2 regions of the Microbacterium sp. NRRL B-14842 genome follow, and region 2 is predicted to be linked to the other one. Evidence: predicted binding sites of a transcription regulator. Region 2 holds the regulator's gene; the other holds the start of a gene.

Region 1 (7,634 bases), 2.0 Mb from region 2:
GAGCACGTCGCCCTGGCGGATGTGCGGTACCCGAACGGCGCGGACGAGGCGCTCGTGCGCGCGCTCGCCGAGGCCGGACTGCTCGGCCGCCTGGAGGCTTTCGGCGGGTGGAACACCGCCGGGAACACGCTCGGCAGCGTCGTCGCGGTGGCCGCCGCCGGCGTCGTCGGTCGGGCCTCGGGCTCCTTCGACGACCGCGCCGCGCGGATCGCCCTGCTGACCCGCCTGCTCGACGACTTCGCCTACCAGGCCGTGGTGCGCACGGATGCGGGGCCGTCCCTCTTCCCTGACATCTATCCGATGGCCGACGACGCGCAGGTCGCGACGGCGGAGCGCGTCATCCGCGCCGAGCTGACGGGCTTGCTGGAGTCGATGCTTCCCGCCGACGACGTGCGGATCGAGGAGCTGACCCTCCCCTGGCGGCGCTCCTTCGAGATCGGTCTCACCCTGCGCTGACTCCTCCGCGGCGCCGGCATACACCCGCGACCGCCGCGAGCCTGGCGCGCTCCACAGGAAGGGATGGTTGGCTGGAACCTCCGGCGGGGGAGATTCGAGCCGGGTACGACCACAGGGGGGACGGCGTCCATGAGCAGTACGACCGGGCACGAGGCGGCGGGCAGCCGAGTGCGGGTGAGTGTGGTGGTGCCGGTGTTCCGGCCGAAGGCGTCGTTCGACGACCTCATCGCCTCGCTCGACGCCCAGACGCTGGATCGGGAGGCCTTCGAGGTCCTGCTCTGCGACGACGGCTCCGGGGAGGAGACGGCCGCGCGGCTGGAGAGCATCGCGAAGGATCGCCCTCATGTACGGGTGCTGTCGCTGCCGCACTCCGGCTGGCCCGGCACTCCGCGCAACCGCGGCGTCGAGGAGGCCAGAGGGACGTACGTGCAGTTCGTGGACCAGGACGACTGGCTGTATCCGCGCGCACTCGAGCGGCTGTGCGACTACGCCGATGAGCATGGGTCGGACGTCGTGGTCGGCAAGGAGGTGGGCATCGGACGGAAGCTGCCCGCCAAGATCTTCCAGCGCGACATCCCGCACGCGGTGCTCGGCGAGGACCCGATCCTGGAGATGCTGACGCCGCACAAGATGTTCCGGACGGCGTTCCTCCGCGAGCACGGCATCCGCTTCCCTGATGGCAAGGTGCGACTCGAGGACCACCTGTTCGTGATGCAGGCGTACTTCGCGGCCGACACGATCTCGGTGCTCGCCAGCGAGCCCTGCTACGCGTGGGTGAAGGAGCCCGGGAGTGCGAGCTCGTCGCGCATCGACCCCGAGTCGTACTTCCCGCACCTGGAGACCGTGCTCGATGTCGTCGAGGCGAACACGGAGCCCGGGAAGGTGCGCGACCGGCTGCTGCGGCACTGGTTCCGCGGCAAGATCCTCAACCGGATCGCCGGACGACGGATGGTGAAGTACCCGGCGGAGTACCGCGACCGCCTGCTGGACGTGGTGGTGCCGCTCGCGCAGCGTCGATTCGGCCCCGGCGTGGATGCGGGGCTGTCGTTCCCGCAGCGCATCCGGGCGGCTCTGCTGCGCGCCGACCGCCGGGATGACCTGCTCGCCTTCGCCGCGTTCGAGGCGGACACGACCTGCACGGCCACCGTGACCGCGGCGCGCTGGTCGCGCGGCGGGTTGCAGCTCACCGTGCGCGTCCGTCTGCTCCGGGACGGCGAGGAGGCGTTCGTGTTCGAGACCGTCGGTTCCGCCGACCGGCTGGTCTCCCTGCCCCCGTCGGCGACCGAAGACCTCCCCTCCGGGGTGCTCAACGCTCGCAAGGAGCGTCGCGCTGACCGCGTCGACCTCGTCGCGCGGGATACGCCGACCCCCGGACAGGCGCCGGAGTCGACGGCAGGCTCGGAGCGCAAGATCGGCGGCCGACGCCCGAAGCGCCTCGACGCGGTGCCGATCGCCCTGGACCCGATGAAGGCGTTCCGTGAGGACGGCGCTCGCGACGCCGACCTCACCGTGGCCGTCCGCTACGCCGGGTGGATGTTCACCGCCCCGTTGACAGCGGCGCCCGACGTGACGGCACACCTCGGCAGGTCCCCGCTTCTCGCGGGCCGTCGGGTCGAGCTCGTACGGAACGAGGACGGCAGCCTGCGGCTGCGCCGCGAGTGGCCGGGCGGCGCCTGGCGCGACGCCCTCGCACGAGCCGCCCGCCGCGTCCGCTCCCGACTTCGCCGCTGACAGACCGAGCGTCGCGCGCCCCCTCCCTTCGGGCGCCGACCAGCTGTGACCCCGACACCCACCACCGCGAGCAGGCGCGGCCCAGTCACGCTGCGACATCGAAGCGCGCCCGTCCGCCCAGCCGCGGTGTGCGCTGCGGGTCGACCCACCGCGGCGGAAGGAACCACGGTCGGCCGGTCACGCCGGAACCCTCGATCACGATCTCCCACCCGTTGTCGTGGATACGGTGGTGGCAGGTCTCGCAGAGCAGGATCCCGTTCGAGAGATCCGTCGGACCTCGATCTCGCTGCCACCAGCGGAGGTGGTGAGCCTTCGTCATCCCGGGCGGGAGCCCGCACATGGCGCACCCGCCATCCCGCTCGGCGAGGGCCAGTCGTTGGGCTCGGGTGAAGAGGCGCTTCTCGCGGCCCCAGTCCAGTACCTCGCTCGCACCGCCGAGGACGCAGGGGATGACGCCCCCGCTGGCCGCCATCCGCCGGGCGGCACCGATGTCGATCACCTGGTCGAGCCCGTCGACCGTCGCCGACCCGGTTCCCGCCTGCAGATCGTCCAGCGATACCCGAACGATCACCGTCGCCCCGGCGAGCGGCACCCGATCGCCCTCGCACCCGAGCACGTGCGCGCAGAAGAGGGACAGCGCATCGGCCTGGATCATCGCGACGGAGCGCCGATCCGCGTCGGGCGACTCCGCATCGGGGGCTTCGAGGCGGGCGGCGAACACGGCAGACACGTGCCCGCGGATCGCGGTGACGACCGGCGCAGCGGACTCGACATCGAGCTGCGCGTGCAGATGCACCATGCCGTCACGTTCGAAGATGCGCAGTCCACGCCGACCGCGCTGTTCCTCCGCCCGCGGCGCCACACCGTCGGGGTCGAGCCACGCTTCGGCGCGGAGGACGAGCTTGCGCACCGCATCAAGCTCGAGCCCTTCGGCTGCGGCGGTCAGCACGCGTTCCGCCTCGGCGATGCGCTCCACACCGGCGGCCACGCGGCAGCGATCGAGGAGAGCGACGAGGAGACCGATCGCTGGCGCTCCGAGCACACCCGACGCGAGTGCTTCCCGGAGGAGCGGATACCGCGCGGGCAGCGGCGCGCCGAGCAGATCGCTTCGCGGCGCGGTCGCCTCTCCGACCTTCACCAGGCGCTGCGCCCCCGCCGTCGAGATGCCCGTCGTCGCGGCGATGAGCTTCGCCGCCGTGCGGTACCCGCGTTGCTTCGCCAAGCTGTCGGCCCCGAGCTCCGCGCGCGACTCCCGGGCGATGCCGGCGGCCACGTCGACGTGGATCGCATCGAGCCGGCGCTGCAGAAGTCCGATCGCGTCGGCCACCTCGACGAGCTGCACGCGGGAGAGCTCGGCGACATCGCCCGCGGCGCCCCACGCCTCGTCGAGGCGATCCATCGCCTCGCGCAGTCCGGACGTTTTCGACATGCTTCATTCTATCTCGTCAGGCCTCGACTTTCGAAGTTATGTTCGAATGCATGCCGGCATTCTGCAGCGTTCCCGCCCGCCCCTACGCTCCCGAAAACGAGTCAGGGCGGCAGTCGCGACGGCGCCTCCGCGCCCCGCGCACAGGCGACGGCTCCTCTCGGGCGTCTCCCCTATGGATCGCGAGGCGAACGGACGCCGATTCGGCGAGGTCGACGGGGCGCATCCTCGCCGATGCCCACGCGGCGGGAAAGATCACGGGCCGTGTCGATCGGTCCGACGATCGCGCGTGCGCATCAGCACGCGACGACACCACACGTCCCGAGCAGGACAGCGGCGGCGGGATCAAATCACAGCAACCCGCCCTGTCAGGAGGGTGAGACGCCCGGGTGGAACGAGTCTAGAACGGCAGGTCGCGAGACCCCGGTGGGGCGATGAGGATGCCCGTGATCTTGCCGAAGCCGTTGTAGGCAACGCGGCCGATCCACTCTCCGGCCTCGTGGTGCAGGGTCACCTGCACGATCGCTCCGTTACTCAGGTGCCGGTTGGCGAGCGTGCTCAGCGGCGTACTGCCGTCCGCCGTCTGTACCGTCGAATCGACGCAGGCTTCGAGGCGGCCGGTGTCACTGCGGATCTGGTCCCACACGCTCATCAGTTTGCGCTTGGTCAGCGCGCGACCGCAGGCGTACGTCATGTGTGCTCGCACCGCCTCGTAGTCGCCGGCATCCAGGTGTGCGAATACCGCGCTCGTGCGATCCGAGAGGTCTGTCACCGGCGCTGCCATCATCTCTCCCTCACCCTTGGTGCCGAACCGCTTGAACGCTGCTTGTCGGCTCACGCCGAGCGTGGCGCCGATCTCTTGCCACGAGACGCCATGCGAGCGCGCGGTGGAGACCGACTCCTGCAAGCGCTCACGCGAACGCCGGACCAACTCGTCGGCCTGACGGATCATCAGGACCTCGTCATCCGAGCGAGACGGCGCTTCTCGTCCGCCAGCGTCGACGAGGGAGGCGAGGTCGGCAAGCGACAAGCCGCTGGTCGATGATCCATCCATGAAGCGAGCCTATGGACCTGACTCGCGAGCGTCAACTAAAGGATGACATTCACGAATCCCACTCGTTCACCTCGTCGCATCCTCGCGTTCACGCCGCGCGCCTACCTTGAGTGCGGACGCGCGACCGCGCTCACGAAACCAGACAATCTTTGTGCCTTCACCACAAGAACCGGTAGTGTCGCATCGACACACCTCGAAGGCGAGAAAGGGACGAACATGGCCGACAGGCAGCAGAGGCGCTGGGCGCTCATCGGATTGACGGCCGCGGCGGCGATCGCGCTCACCGGATGCACAGCGGGCGGCGACGGAGACGCGGGCGACGGCGGCGGCAGCGACGGCGACACCCTCATCGTCTACACGAACTCGAACAGCGACGGCCGCGGTGAGTGGATCACCGAGAAGGCGGCGGACGCGGGCATCGACATCGAGATCGTGGGCCTCGGCGGCGCCGACCTGACGAACCGCATCATCGCGGAGAAGAACAACCCCGTCGGCGACGTGGTCTTCGGCCTGAACAACATGTTCTTCGAGCAGCTCAAGACGGAAGAGGCCATCACGGCCTACGAACCGAGCTGGAGCGGCGAGGTCCCCGCAGACGCCGGCGACCCGAAGGACGGCGCGTTCTGGCCGCTCGTGGAGCAGGCGATCGTCACGGTCTACGACGAGAACCGCATCAGCGACGCTCCGGCGGACCCGGACGACCTGTACACCGATGAGGAGTACGCCGGCCGCTACGAGGTCAACCCCGCGCTCGGCCAGGCCACCCCGCAGCTCGTGCTCGCTAGCATGCTCACCCGTCACCTCGACGAGGACGGCGACCTCGGCGTGAGCGACGAGGGCTGGGACCTGGCGAAGTCGTACTACGCCAACGGCTCCCCCGCCGTGGAGGGCACCGACCTCTACGCCCGCATCACCCGCGACGAGGTGGACTACGGCGTGCTGCCGTCGAGCGGCATCTCCGCCCGCGACGAGGAGTACGGCACCAGCACGGGCATGATCGTCCCCGAGTACGGCGTCCCCTACGTGACCGAGCAGATCGCCCAGATCAACGGCACGGACAACGAGGAGAAGGCCCAGGAATTCATCGACTGGTTCGGCAGCGCCGAGGTCCAGGGCGAGTTCGCTGCGGAGTTCAACGCCATGCCCGTGAACGAGGGCGCGGTCGAGAAGGCCAACCCCGAGGTCGTCGAGCTCATGGGCACGCTCGACCGTCAGGACATCGACTTCGGCTTCGTGAGCGAGAACCTCGGCGCCTGGGTCGAGAAGGTCACGCTCGAGTACATCGGCTGACCCGCGCAGTCCCGCACCGGCAGAGAGAGAAGACGATGATCCGTTTCGACGACGTCGAGGTCGTGTTCGGCGACCACCGTGCGGTCTCGCACCTCGATCTGGAGATCCAGGAGGGTGAGTTCTTCACCCTCCTGGGTCCGTCCGGATGCGGCAAGACCACCGCCCTGCGCACGCTCGCGGGGTTCATCGAGCCCACCCGCGGCCGCATCCACATCGCCGGCCGCGACGTGACCCGGGTGCCGAGCGAGAAGCGCGGCGTGGGCATGGTGTTCCAGAACTACGCCCTGTTCCCGAGCATGAACGTACGGGAGAACATCGCGTTCGGCCTCTCGGTGCAGAAGGTGTCGAAGGCCGAGCAGCGGCGGCGCGTGGACGAGGTCGCCGACCGCACCGGGCTCGCCGCGTCGCAGCTCGAGAAGAACGTGGCGGAACTGTCCGGCGGTCAGCAGCAGCGCGTCGCCATCGCCCGGGCGCTCGCGCTCACCCCCAGCATCCTGCTGCTCGACGAGCCGCTGTCGAACCTCGACGCCAAGCTCCGCGTGCAGCTGCGCGAACAGCTCAAGGAGCTGCAGCACGAGGTCGGCGTGACCACCGTGTACGTCACGCATGATCAGGAGGAGGCGCTCACTCTCAGCGACCGGATCGCCGTGCTCGACGCCGGGACGCTGCAGCAGGTGGGCACGCCGGAGGAGATCTACGACCGCAGCGCGACGCCGTTCGTCTGCCGGTTCATCGGCGAGAACAACCGCCTCACGCCCGCGCAGCTCATCGCGATCGGCGCCGGCCTCGATGCTACGGCCGAGAGCTACGTGCGGCCGGAGAAGCTGCACCTGGCGTCGCCGTCCGAGGCCACCGCCGGCGGCACGGCGTCGCTCGACGGCACCGTCGCCGAGCGCACGTACCACGGCAGCCACAGCGTCTACACGGTGTCGGCGGCCGACGCGACGCTCCGGGTGAGCGTGCCGGCCGCGGCGAGCGCGCACCGCTGGGACGTCGGCGATGCCGTGCGCATCGACGTCGATCCGCGGTGGATCCTGCAGTACCCGGCGGCGTGACATGAGCGCTCCGCAGAACGACTCCCGCCCGGTGCCTCCGCCGTCCGCGGCGATGACCGACACCCCCGGCGCGCTGACGACCGAGGCGGCCGAGGCGGGCACCGCGACGAAGCCCCGCCTCCGCCGCGGCCGTCCCGGCAGCGTGCGCGCGATGCTCCGCTCGCCGCTCGCCTGGGTGACCGGCATCGTCGTGATCTGGTTCGCCGCCGCCTTCCTCGTGCTGCCGAACGCCGAGCTGCTCGCCGCGACCTTCTTCCCGGACGGGCAGTTCAGCATCCGCGCCGTCGAGAAGCTGCTCGGCAGCGAGCGCGCGCTGAAGACGCTCGGCAACAGCTTCCTCCTCGCCATCACGCTGTCCGTCACGGTGAACGTCGTCGGAGTGTTCATCGTGCTGGTGACGCAGTACTTCCAGGTGCGCGGCGCGAAACTCCTCTGGCTCGGCTACGCCACGACCCTGATCTACGGCGGCATCGTGCTCGCCGCCGGCTACAACTTCATCTACGGCAAGTTCGGCTTCATCACGAACCTGATGGTGAACATCTGGCCGGACATGAACCGGGACTGGTTCTCCGGCTACTTCGCGGTCGTCTTCGTGATGACGTTCGCGACGACGACGAACCAC
Region 2 (7,634 bases):
TCGATCCCGCGGAACAGGACGGTGTCCTCCCCCGGTTCCACGGTGTTCCAGCCCATGTGCGGCAGGACAGGGGCGTTGAGCTCCGTCACGGCGCCCGGCCACTCGCCGAGGCCCGCGGCGTCGTGCCCGCGCTCGACGCCGTGCTCGAAGAGCACCTGCATGCCGACGCAGATACCCAGCACCGGTCGACCGCCCGCGAGACGACGGCCGATGATCTCGTCACCGCCGTGAGCCTGCAGGGCGTCCCGCACGGCCTGGAAGGCTCCGACGCCGGGCACGACGAACCCGTCGGCCTCGAGCGCCTCGGTGCGGTCGCGCGTGAGGACGGCGTCGGCTCCCGCGGCGACGAGCGCCTTGACCGCGGAGTGGACGTTGCCGGATTCGTAGTCGAAGACGGCGACCCGGGGCGCGGCGCTCACAAGGCTCCCTTGGTGGACGGGATGCCGTCGACGAGGGGATCCAGCGCCTTCGCCTGACGGAACGCCCGCGCGAACGCCTTGAACTCGGCCTCGGCGATGTGGTGCGGGTCGCGCCCGCCCAGGACCCGGACGTGCACGGTGAGGGCGGCGTTGAAGGTGATGGCTTCGAAGACGTGCCGGACGAGCGATCCGGTGAAGTGCCCGCCGATCAGGTGGTGCTCGAAGCCCGCGGGTTCACCCTCGTGCACGAGGTACGGGCGACCGGAGATGTCGACGACCGCCTGCGCGAGCGCCTCGTCCAGGGGGACGAGGGCGTCGCCGTAGCGGGAGATGCCGGACTTGTCCCCGAGCGCGGCGAGGATCGCCTGACCGAGCACGATCGAGATGTCTTCCACGGTGTGGTGCGCGTCGATGTGGGTGTCGCCGGACGCCCGCACGGTGAGATCCGTCAGCGAGTGCTTCGCGAACGCCGTGAGCATGTGGTCGAAGAACGGCACCGAGGTGTCGATGCGGCTCGCGCCGGTACCGTCCAGGTTGAGCTCGACCTCGACGGTGGACTCCGACGTGCTGCGCACGCGGCTCGCGGTGCGTGCGGTGGGCGCGGGGATGGTCATGATGCCGATCCTATCGAGGCCAGGGCGTCCAGGAACGCCGTGGTCTCCGCCTCCGTACCGGCACTCACCCGCAGGTGACCGGGGATGCCGACGTCACGGACGAGCACGCCGCGATCGTAGAGCTGCTGCCAGGTGGCCTGCGGGTCCGCGACGCCGCCGAACAGCACGAAGTTGGACCACGAGAGGTGGGGCGTGTAGCCGAGGGCCTCCAGCGTGGCCGTGATCCGGTCGCGCTGCTCCACGATCTCCTGCACCATCCCGAGCATGACGTCGGCATTGCGGAGCGCGGCGACGGCCGCCGCCTGCGTCAGGGCGCTCAGGTGGTAGGGCAGGCGCACCAGACGCAGCGCGTCGATGAACGCGGGGTCGGCGGCGAGGTAGCCGACGCGGGCACCGGCGAAGGCGAAGGCCTTGCTCATGGTGCGGGAGACCGCCAGCCGCGGCCGGCCCTCCAGCAGAGTCAGTGCAGACGGGGCATCGCGCGGCGCGAACTCCTGATAGGCCTCGTCGACGATCACCACGCCACGGGCGGCGTCGTAGACGGCCTCCACCACGTCGAGCCCCAGCGGCGTGCCCGTCGGATTGTTCGGCGAGCAGAGGATCACGATGTCCGGGTCGGCCGCACGGACCTGCTCCGCCGCCTCCTCCGCGGTGACGGTGTAGTCCGGCTGCCGGGTGCCGGCGATCCACGACGCCCCTGTGCCCTTCGCGATGAGCGGGTACATCGAGTACGTCGGGCCGAAGCCGAATGCCGTGCGGTCCGGACCGCCGAAAGCCTGGAAGATGTGCTGCAGCACCTCGTTGGAGCCGTTTCCCGCCCAGATCTGCTCCGGCGTGAGGCCGTGACCCAGGTAGTCGGCGAAGGCCTCCCGCAGCGTCGTGAACTCACGATCCGGGTACCGGTTCACGTCCCGGATCGCCACGGCGATGTCATCGAGGATGTCGCTCGCGACCTCGTCGGGAACGGGATGCGTGTTCTCGTTCACGTTCAGAGCCACCGGCAGCGGGGCCTGGGGCGCGCCGTACGGGGTGAGTCCGCGCAGATCGTCGCGGAGCGGGAGATCGTTGAGGGAGAAGGTCACCCTTCCCATCTTAAGAGGAGCACGGAGAGCCGAGGTCATCGTGACGACCGGATCGGAAGACTCGGGCTCCGCGTCAGTCGGTGTAGCGGGCCGGGAGCGCGAGCTCCTGACCGACCTGCAGCTCGCCGCCGCGCAGGAGATTCATGCGGCTGATCTCACCGATGACCTCGCGTGGGTCGGCCTCGGGGGCGATGCTGCTCGCGATCGACCAGAGGGTGTCGCCGGGCATGACCGTGACGGTCTCGACGGAGACGGCCGGTGCGTCCGCGCCGGAGGCGATCGCACTACCCCCGCTGATGGCGGCGAAGGCGATGCCCGCCGCGAGCGGGACCGAGGCGAGCGCGAGCAGAGCGCGGCGACCGCGTGCCGTGATCCGCAGCCGGGTGGCCGGACGGGCCGATGCCGGGAAGGCGGTCGCGGTGCTGAGGCTGATGCTGCTCATGTCTGCTCCTTACTGTCCCGGCGCCGGAGCCCGGGGAGGTTGGCGTAGCTTTCGCATCCGCGCCTCGGCCGGGAGCCGTGGATGCGAAGCTACGTTCCGAAGATATCTTCGAGTTCGAACATCTGTCAAGCTGTCTTCGAAACCGCGGCCCGCGAATCGCCCGACACGCTCGAACAGATCTTCCAGATCCGCGCTTTTCTCGGATACGGTTTCGATAAGGACACCCCACCACGGGCCACCGACATTCGAAGCGGCACGTCGGATCACGCAGTGAAGGAGCACCATGAGCGACACCTCAGCCCTCGAGTCCGAGGCGCCGCGCACCCGCCGTCGCAAGAGCCTCAGTCCGAAGCAGATGGCGATCCTCGAGGTCATCCAGGGCTCCATCGCACAGAACGGCTACCCGCCGAGCATGCGCGAGATCGGCGATGCCGTCGGACTCAAGTCGCTGTCCAGCGTCACGCACCAGCTCGGTCAGCTCGAGCTCAGCGGCTACCTGCGGCGCGACCCGGGCAAGACGCGCGCCATGGAGGTCCTCATCGACCTTCCCGGCACCGGTGCGGAGAACCCCGCGGATGTGGCGACCCCGGTCGGCGACGCCGCCCTGGTCCCGCTGGTCGGCCGCATCGCCGCCGGCGTGCCCATCACCGCCGATCAGCAGGTGGAGGAGATCTTCCCGCTCCCCCGGCAGCTCGTCGGCAAAGGCGACCTCTTCATGCTCAAGGTCTCCGGCGAGTCGATGATCGACGCCGCGATCTGCGACGGGGACTGGGTCGTGGTCCGGTCGCAGAACACCGCGGAGAACGGTGAGATCGTCGCCGCCATGCTCGACGGCGAGGCCACCGTCAAGGTGCTTCGTCGTCGCGACGGCCACACCTGGCTGCTCCCCCGCAACTCCGCGTTCGAGCCGATCCTGGGCGACGAAGCCGTCGTGCTCGGCAAGGTCGTCGCGGTCATGCGCGCCGTCTGAGACACACGACGAAGGCCCTCCCGGTGCACCGGGAGGGCCTTCGTCGTTTCGCTGAGCAGGAGTGTCAGGCGGTGACCACCACGTCCTCGCGCACCCGGCGGGTGGCCTCGACGATGTTCCGCAGCGATGCCGTGGTCTCGGCGTAGCCGCGGGTCTTCAGGCCGCAGTCCGGGTTCACCCAGAGCTGACGGAGCGGGATCTCCTCGACCGCGCGACGCAGCAGGGACTCGACCTCCTCGACCGTCGGCACACGCGGCGAGTGGATGTCGTAGACACCGGGGCCGATGCCGTGGTCGAAGCCGACCTCGGCGATGTCCGCGACGACCTCCATGCGGCTGCGGGCCGCCTCGATCGACGTCACGTCGGCGTCGAGCGCACGGATCGCGTCGATCACGACGCCGAACTCCGAGTAACAGAGGTGGGTGTGCACCTGCGTGGCCGCCGCGGCACCGCCCGTCGCCAGACGGAACGAGGCGACGGACCAGTCCAGGTACGTGGGCTGGTCGGTCTGCTTCAGCGGCAGCAGCTCGCGCAGCGCCGGCTCGTCGACCTGGATCACCTGGATGCCCGCGGCCTCCAGATCGGCGATCTCGTCGCGGAGGGCGAGCGCGACCTGGTTCGCGGTCTCCCCCAGAGGCTGGTCGTCGCGGACGAAGGACCACGCGAGGATGGTGACCGGCCCCGTGAGCATCCCCTTCATGTGCTTCGCGGTGAGCGACTGGGCGTATGCCGACCAGGCGACCGTGATGGGCGCCGGGCGGGAGACATCGCCCCAGAGGATCGACGGACGCGTGGCTCGCGAGCCGTACGACTGCACCCAGCCGTGCTGCGTGACCGCGAAGCCGTCGAGGTGCTCGGCGAAGTACTGCACCATGTCGTTCCGCTCGGGTTCGCCGTGCACGAGGACGTCGAGGCCGAGGTCCTCCTGCAGGGAGACGACCGCGGCGACCTCACGGCGGAGGAACTCCTCGTAGTCGTCCTCGGGGATCTCGCCGCGGAGGAACTGCGCGCGTGCGCGGCGGATGTCTCCGGTCTGCGGGAAGGAGCCGATCGTCGTCAGGGGCAGCACCGGCAGGCCGAGGACATTCTGCGCCTCTTCCCGCTCCGCGTACGGAGCACGGGCGAAGTCGGCGTCGGTCAGCGCACGGGAACGCACCGCACCGTCGCGCACGCCGGGAGCGCTCAGGCGATCCTGCAGCGCAGCGGTCGCGGCGTCCAGCTCGGTCGCGATCGCCGTGCGCCCTTCGGACAGACCGCGGGCGAGGGTCACGACCTGCTGCACCTTCTGGTCCGCGAACGCGAGCCAGGACACCAGGCGCTCGTCGAGCGCGGTCTCGTCCTGCACGTCGTGCGGCACGTGCAGCAGCGAGGTCGAGGTGGCCGCGGACACCGGAGCACCGAGCGCGCGGAGCGCCTCCAGGGAGTCGAACGCCGCGGAGAGGTCGCCACGCCAGATGTTGTGACCGTCGATCACACCGCCGACGAGGGTCTTGCCCTCGAGGCCAGGCACCGCCTCCGGGACGGCACCGCGCACGAGATCGACGGCGATCGCCTCGATGGGGGCCGCGGCCACGGTCCCGAACGTCTCGCCGAGGCTCGCATACGGGGCCGCGACGAGGATCGAGGGGCGTTCCTCGGCGCTGCCCAGCACCGCGAGCGCGCGCTCCGCCGCCGAGGCGAGCTGGGCGGTCGTGGCCGGCAGCGACTCGCTGACGAGCGCGGGCTCGTCGAGCTGCACCCACTCGGCACCCGCGGCGCGCAGGCGGGCGAGCAGATCGACGTAGACCGGCAGCACGTCCTCCAGACGCGAGAGCGGCTCGAAGCCCTCCGGCGCGTCGTCCGACGCCTTCGCGAGCGCCAGCAGCGTGACCGGTCCGACGACCACGGGACGCGTGACGAATCCGGCGGCCGCGGCCTCGGCGACCTCGCGCACCAGCCGGTCGCTGGCGAGGGAGAACACCGTCTCCGGGCCGATCTCCGGCACGAGGTAGTGGTAGTTCGAATCGAACCACTTCGTCATCTCCAGCGGCGCGCGCTCCCCCTCGCCGCGGGCGACGGTGAACAGTGCGGAGAGTCCGATCGTCCCGTCCGCCTCCCGCAGGTCGTCGAAGCGCGCGGGGATGGCGCCGACCGTGGCGGCGGCGTCGAGGACCTGGTCGTAGAACGAGAAGGACTCCGGGATCGACGAGTCCGTGCGACCGAGGCCGAGGGCGGCCAGGCGTTCACGGGTCGCCGCGCGCAGGTCCGCTGCCGTCCGCTCCAGCTCCTGCTCGTCGATGCGGCCCGCCCAGAACGCCTCGACGGCCTTCTTGAGCTCGCGGCGGCGGCCGATGCGGGGATAGCCGAGGATGGTGCCCTCGGGGAATGCGGTCATGATGTTTCCTTTCGGCGGGGACTAGTGCCGGAGCGCCGGGACGATGCCGGCTTCGGCGAGGACGGTCAGGACGGTCTCGTGCTGGTTGAAGGCGTACAGGTGGACGCCGGGGGCGCCGCCGGCGACGACGTCGGCGGCGAGGCGCGCGGCCCACGAGATCCCGATCTCCCGGCGCCCCTCGGCGGTGGGCTCGACGTCGAGGGCGACCGAGAGCTCGCTCGGCAGGTCTTCCCCCGTGAGCTCCAGCACCCGGGCCAGCCGGGCAGGTGAGGTGATCGGCATGATGCCGGGAAGGATCGGGATGGTGACGCCGCCCGCTCGAGCTCGCTCCACGAAGGCGAGGTAGTCGTCCGGGTGGAAGAAGAGCTGGGTGATGGCGAAGGTCGCCCCCGCCGCCTGCTTGGCGAGCAGAGCCTCCACGTCCTGGGTGCGGTGCGTGGCCCGCGGGTGCCCCTTCGGGAAGGCCGCGACCGCGATGTCGACCTTCTGCCGGGGGCCCACCAGCGCGGCTCCGGGAAGGCCGGGGACCGGGGACTCCTGGTACGGAGCGCGTTCGGCCTGGACGCGATCGATGAGCTGCACGAGCTGAGCCGCGCTCTCCAGGTCGCCGAGGAAGGGCTCCGTCCGGCCCGCGGGCGGATCGCCGCGGAGGGCGAGGAAGCGGAGGATCCCGGCGTCGAGGAACTCCCGGATGAGCGCCGTGGCCCCGGCATAGGTGTTGCCGACGCACGTGAGATGGGCGAGGGGCTCGACGTCGGTGTGCTCGCGGATGAACCGCAGCACGTCGAGCGAGCGTCCCCCGGTCGAGCCGCCGGCGCCATAGGTCACCGAGAGGAACGCGGGTCCGGCCGCGGCGAGGTGACGGACGGTCTCGTGCAGGGCCTCCTCGCTCGACTCCGAGCGGGGCGGATACAGCTCGAAGGAGAACGGCACGCGGGAGGCGCGGGAGGCGTCGAACGGGGAAGACATCTTCTCTCCTGGGGACAGGGGCCGGGGTCCGCGCACGACGAAGAGCACGTCGTTCGCGGGCGGGTGCCGGGCTCGGCTGTCGCTCCACGTCCGGGATCAACCGGGCGTTTCCAGAAACCTAGAACACGCCCTCGGCCCGCCGCACGAGTGTGACGTCGTGTGTCACCGCCCGTAGGCTCGACGCATGTCCTCACCGTTCGGCTCCTGGGCTTCCCCCTTCACCGCCGCCGCCGTCGCCGGAGCGGCTCCCCGCATCGACGGAGCACGCTTCGTCGGCGATGAGGTGTGGTGGGCCGAGTCCGTGCCCGCCGAGGGCGGACGCGTCACGGTGCGCAGCTCGACGGGGGCGGAGATCCTCCCGGCACCCTGGAGCGCCCGCTCCCGCGTGCACGAGTACGGGGGCGGTGCCTGGACCGTCGACGGCGACACCCTGTACTTCGTCTCCGGCGCCGACCAGCGTGTGCACCGCATGGACCGCGGCGCGGAGCCGCGCCCCCTCACCGCCGCCGGCCCGTCGTACGGCGGGCTGCGCGTGCAGAGCGGCCGCCTGCTTGCGGTCCGCGAAGACCTCTCGGCCGCCCCGCACCGCCGCGCGATCGTGGAGATCCCCGTGGACGGCTCGGCCGCCGACGAAGCGGCTGCGGTGCGCGTGATCGCGGAGGGCACCGGATTCTTCGCCCACCCCGCTCTCTCGCCGGACGGCAGCCGGGTGGCCTGGGTCGAGTGGCAGGCGGACAGCATGCCGTGGGAGAGTGCCGCCCTCG

The links. The regulator LexA, encoded in region 2, represses DNA repair genes until DNA is damaged. The targets are predictions, from matches to a motif close to TCGAACANNTGTTCGA.
Region 1: the regulator LexA is predicted to act here: its motif matches at 3,647-3,662, upstream of AB1285_RS14125 (HNH endonuclease signature motif containing protein).

What each region holds. Positions count from the first base shown of each region.
Region 1 covers NZ_JBFLUM010000001.1:2,887,731-2,895,364, forward strand. The annotation lists gene AB1285_RS14115 (DUF4127 family protein) at 1-456, shown strand, start outside; gene AB1285_RS14120 (glycosyltransferase family 2 protein) at 586-2,187, shown strand; gene AB1285_RS14125 (HNH endonuclease signature motif containing protein) at 2,273-3,616, opposite strand; gene AB1285_RS14130 (hypothetical protein) at 4,014-4,667, opposite strand; gene AB1285_RS14135 (extracellular solute-binding protein) at 4,884-5,957, shown strand; gene AB1285_RS14140 (ABC transporter ATP-binding protein) at 5,993-7,012, shown strand; gene AB1285_RS14145 (ABC transporter permease) at 7,014-7,634, shown strand, end outside.
Region 2 covers NZ_JBFLUM010000001.1:872,284-879,917, reverse strand. The annotation lists gene hisH (imidazole glycerol phosphate synthase subunit HisH) at 1-419, opposite strand, end outside; gene hisB (imidazoleglycerol-phosphate dehydratase HisB) at 416-1,033, opposite strand; gene AB1285_RS04455 (histidinol-phosphate transaminase) at 1,030-2,124, opposite strand; gene AB1285_RS04450 (LysM peptidoglycan-binding domain-containing protein) at 2,189-2,557, opposite strand; gene lexA (transcriptional repressor LexA) at 2,841-3,527, shown strand; gene metE (5-methyltetrahydropteroyltriglutamate--homocysteine S-methyltransferase) at 3,592-5,901, opposite strand; gene AB1285_RS04435 (methylenetetrahydrofolate reductase) at 5,923-6,870, opposite strand; gene AB1285_RS04430 (prolyl oligopeptidase family serine peptidase) at 7,055-7,634, shown strand, end outside.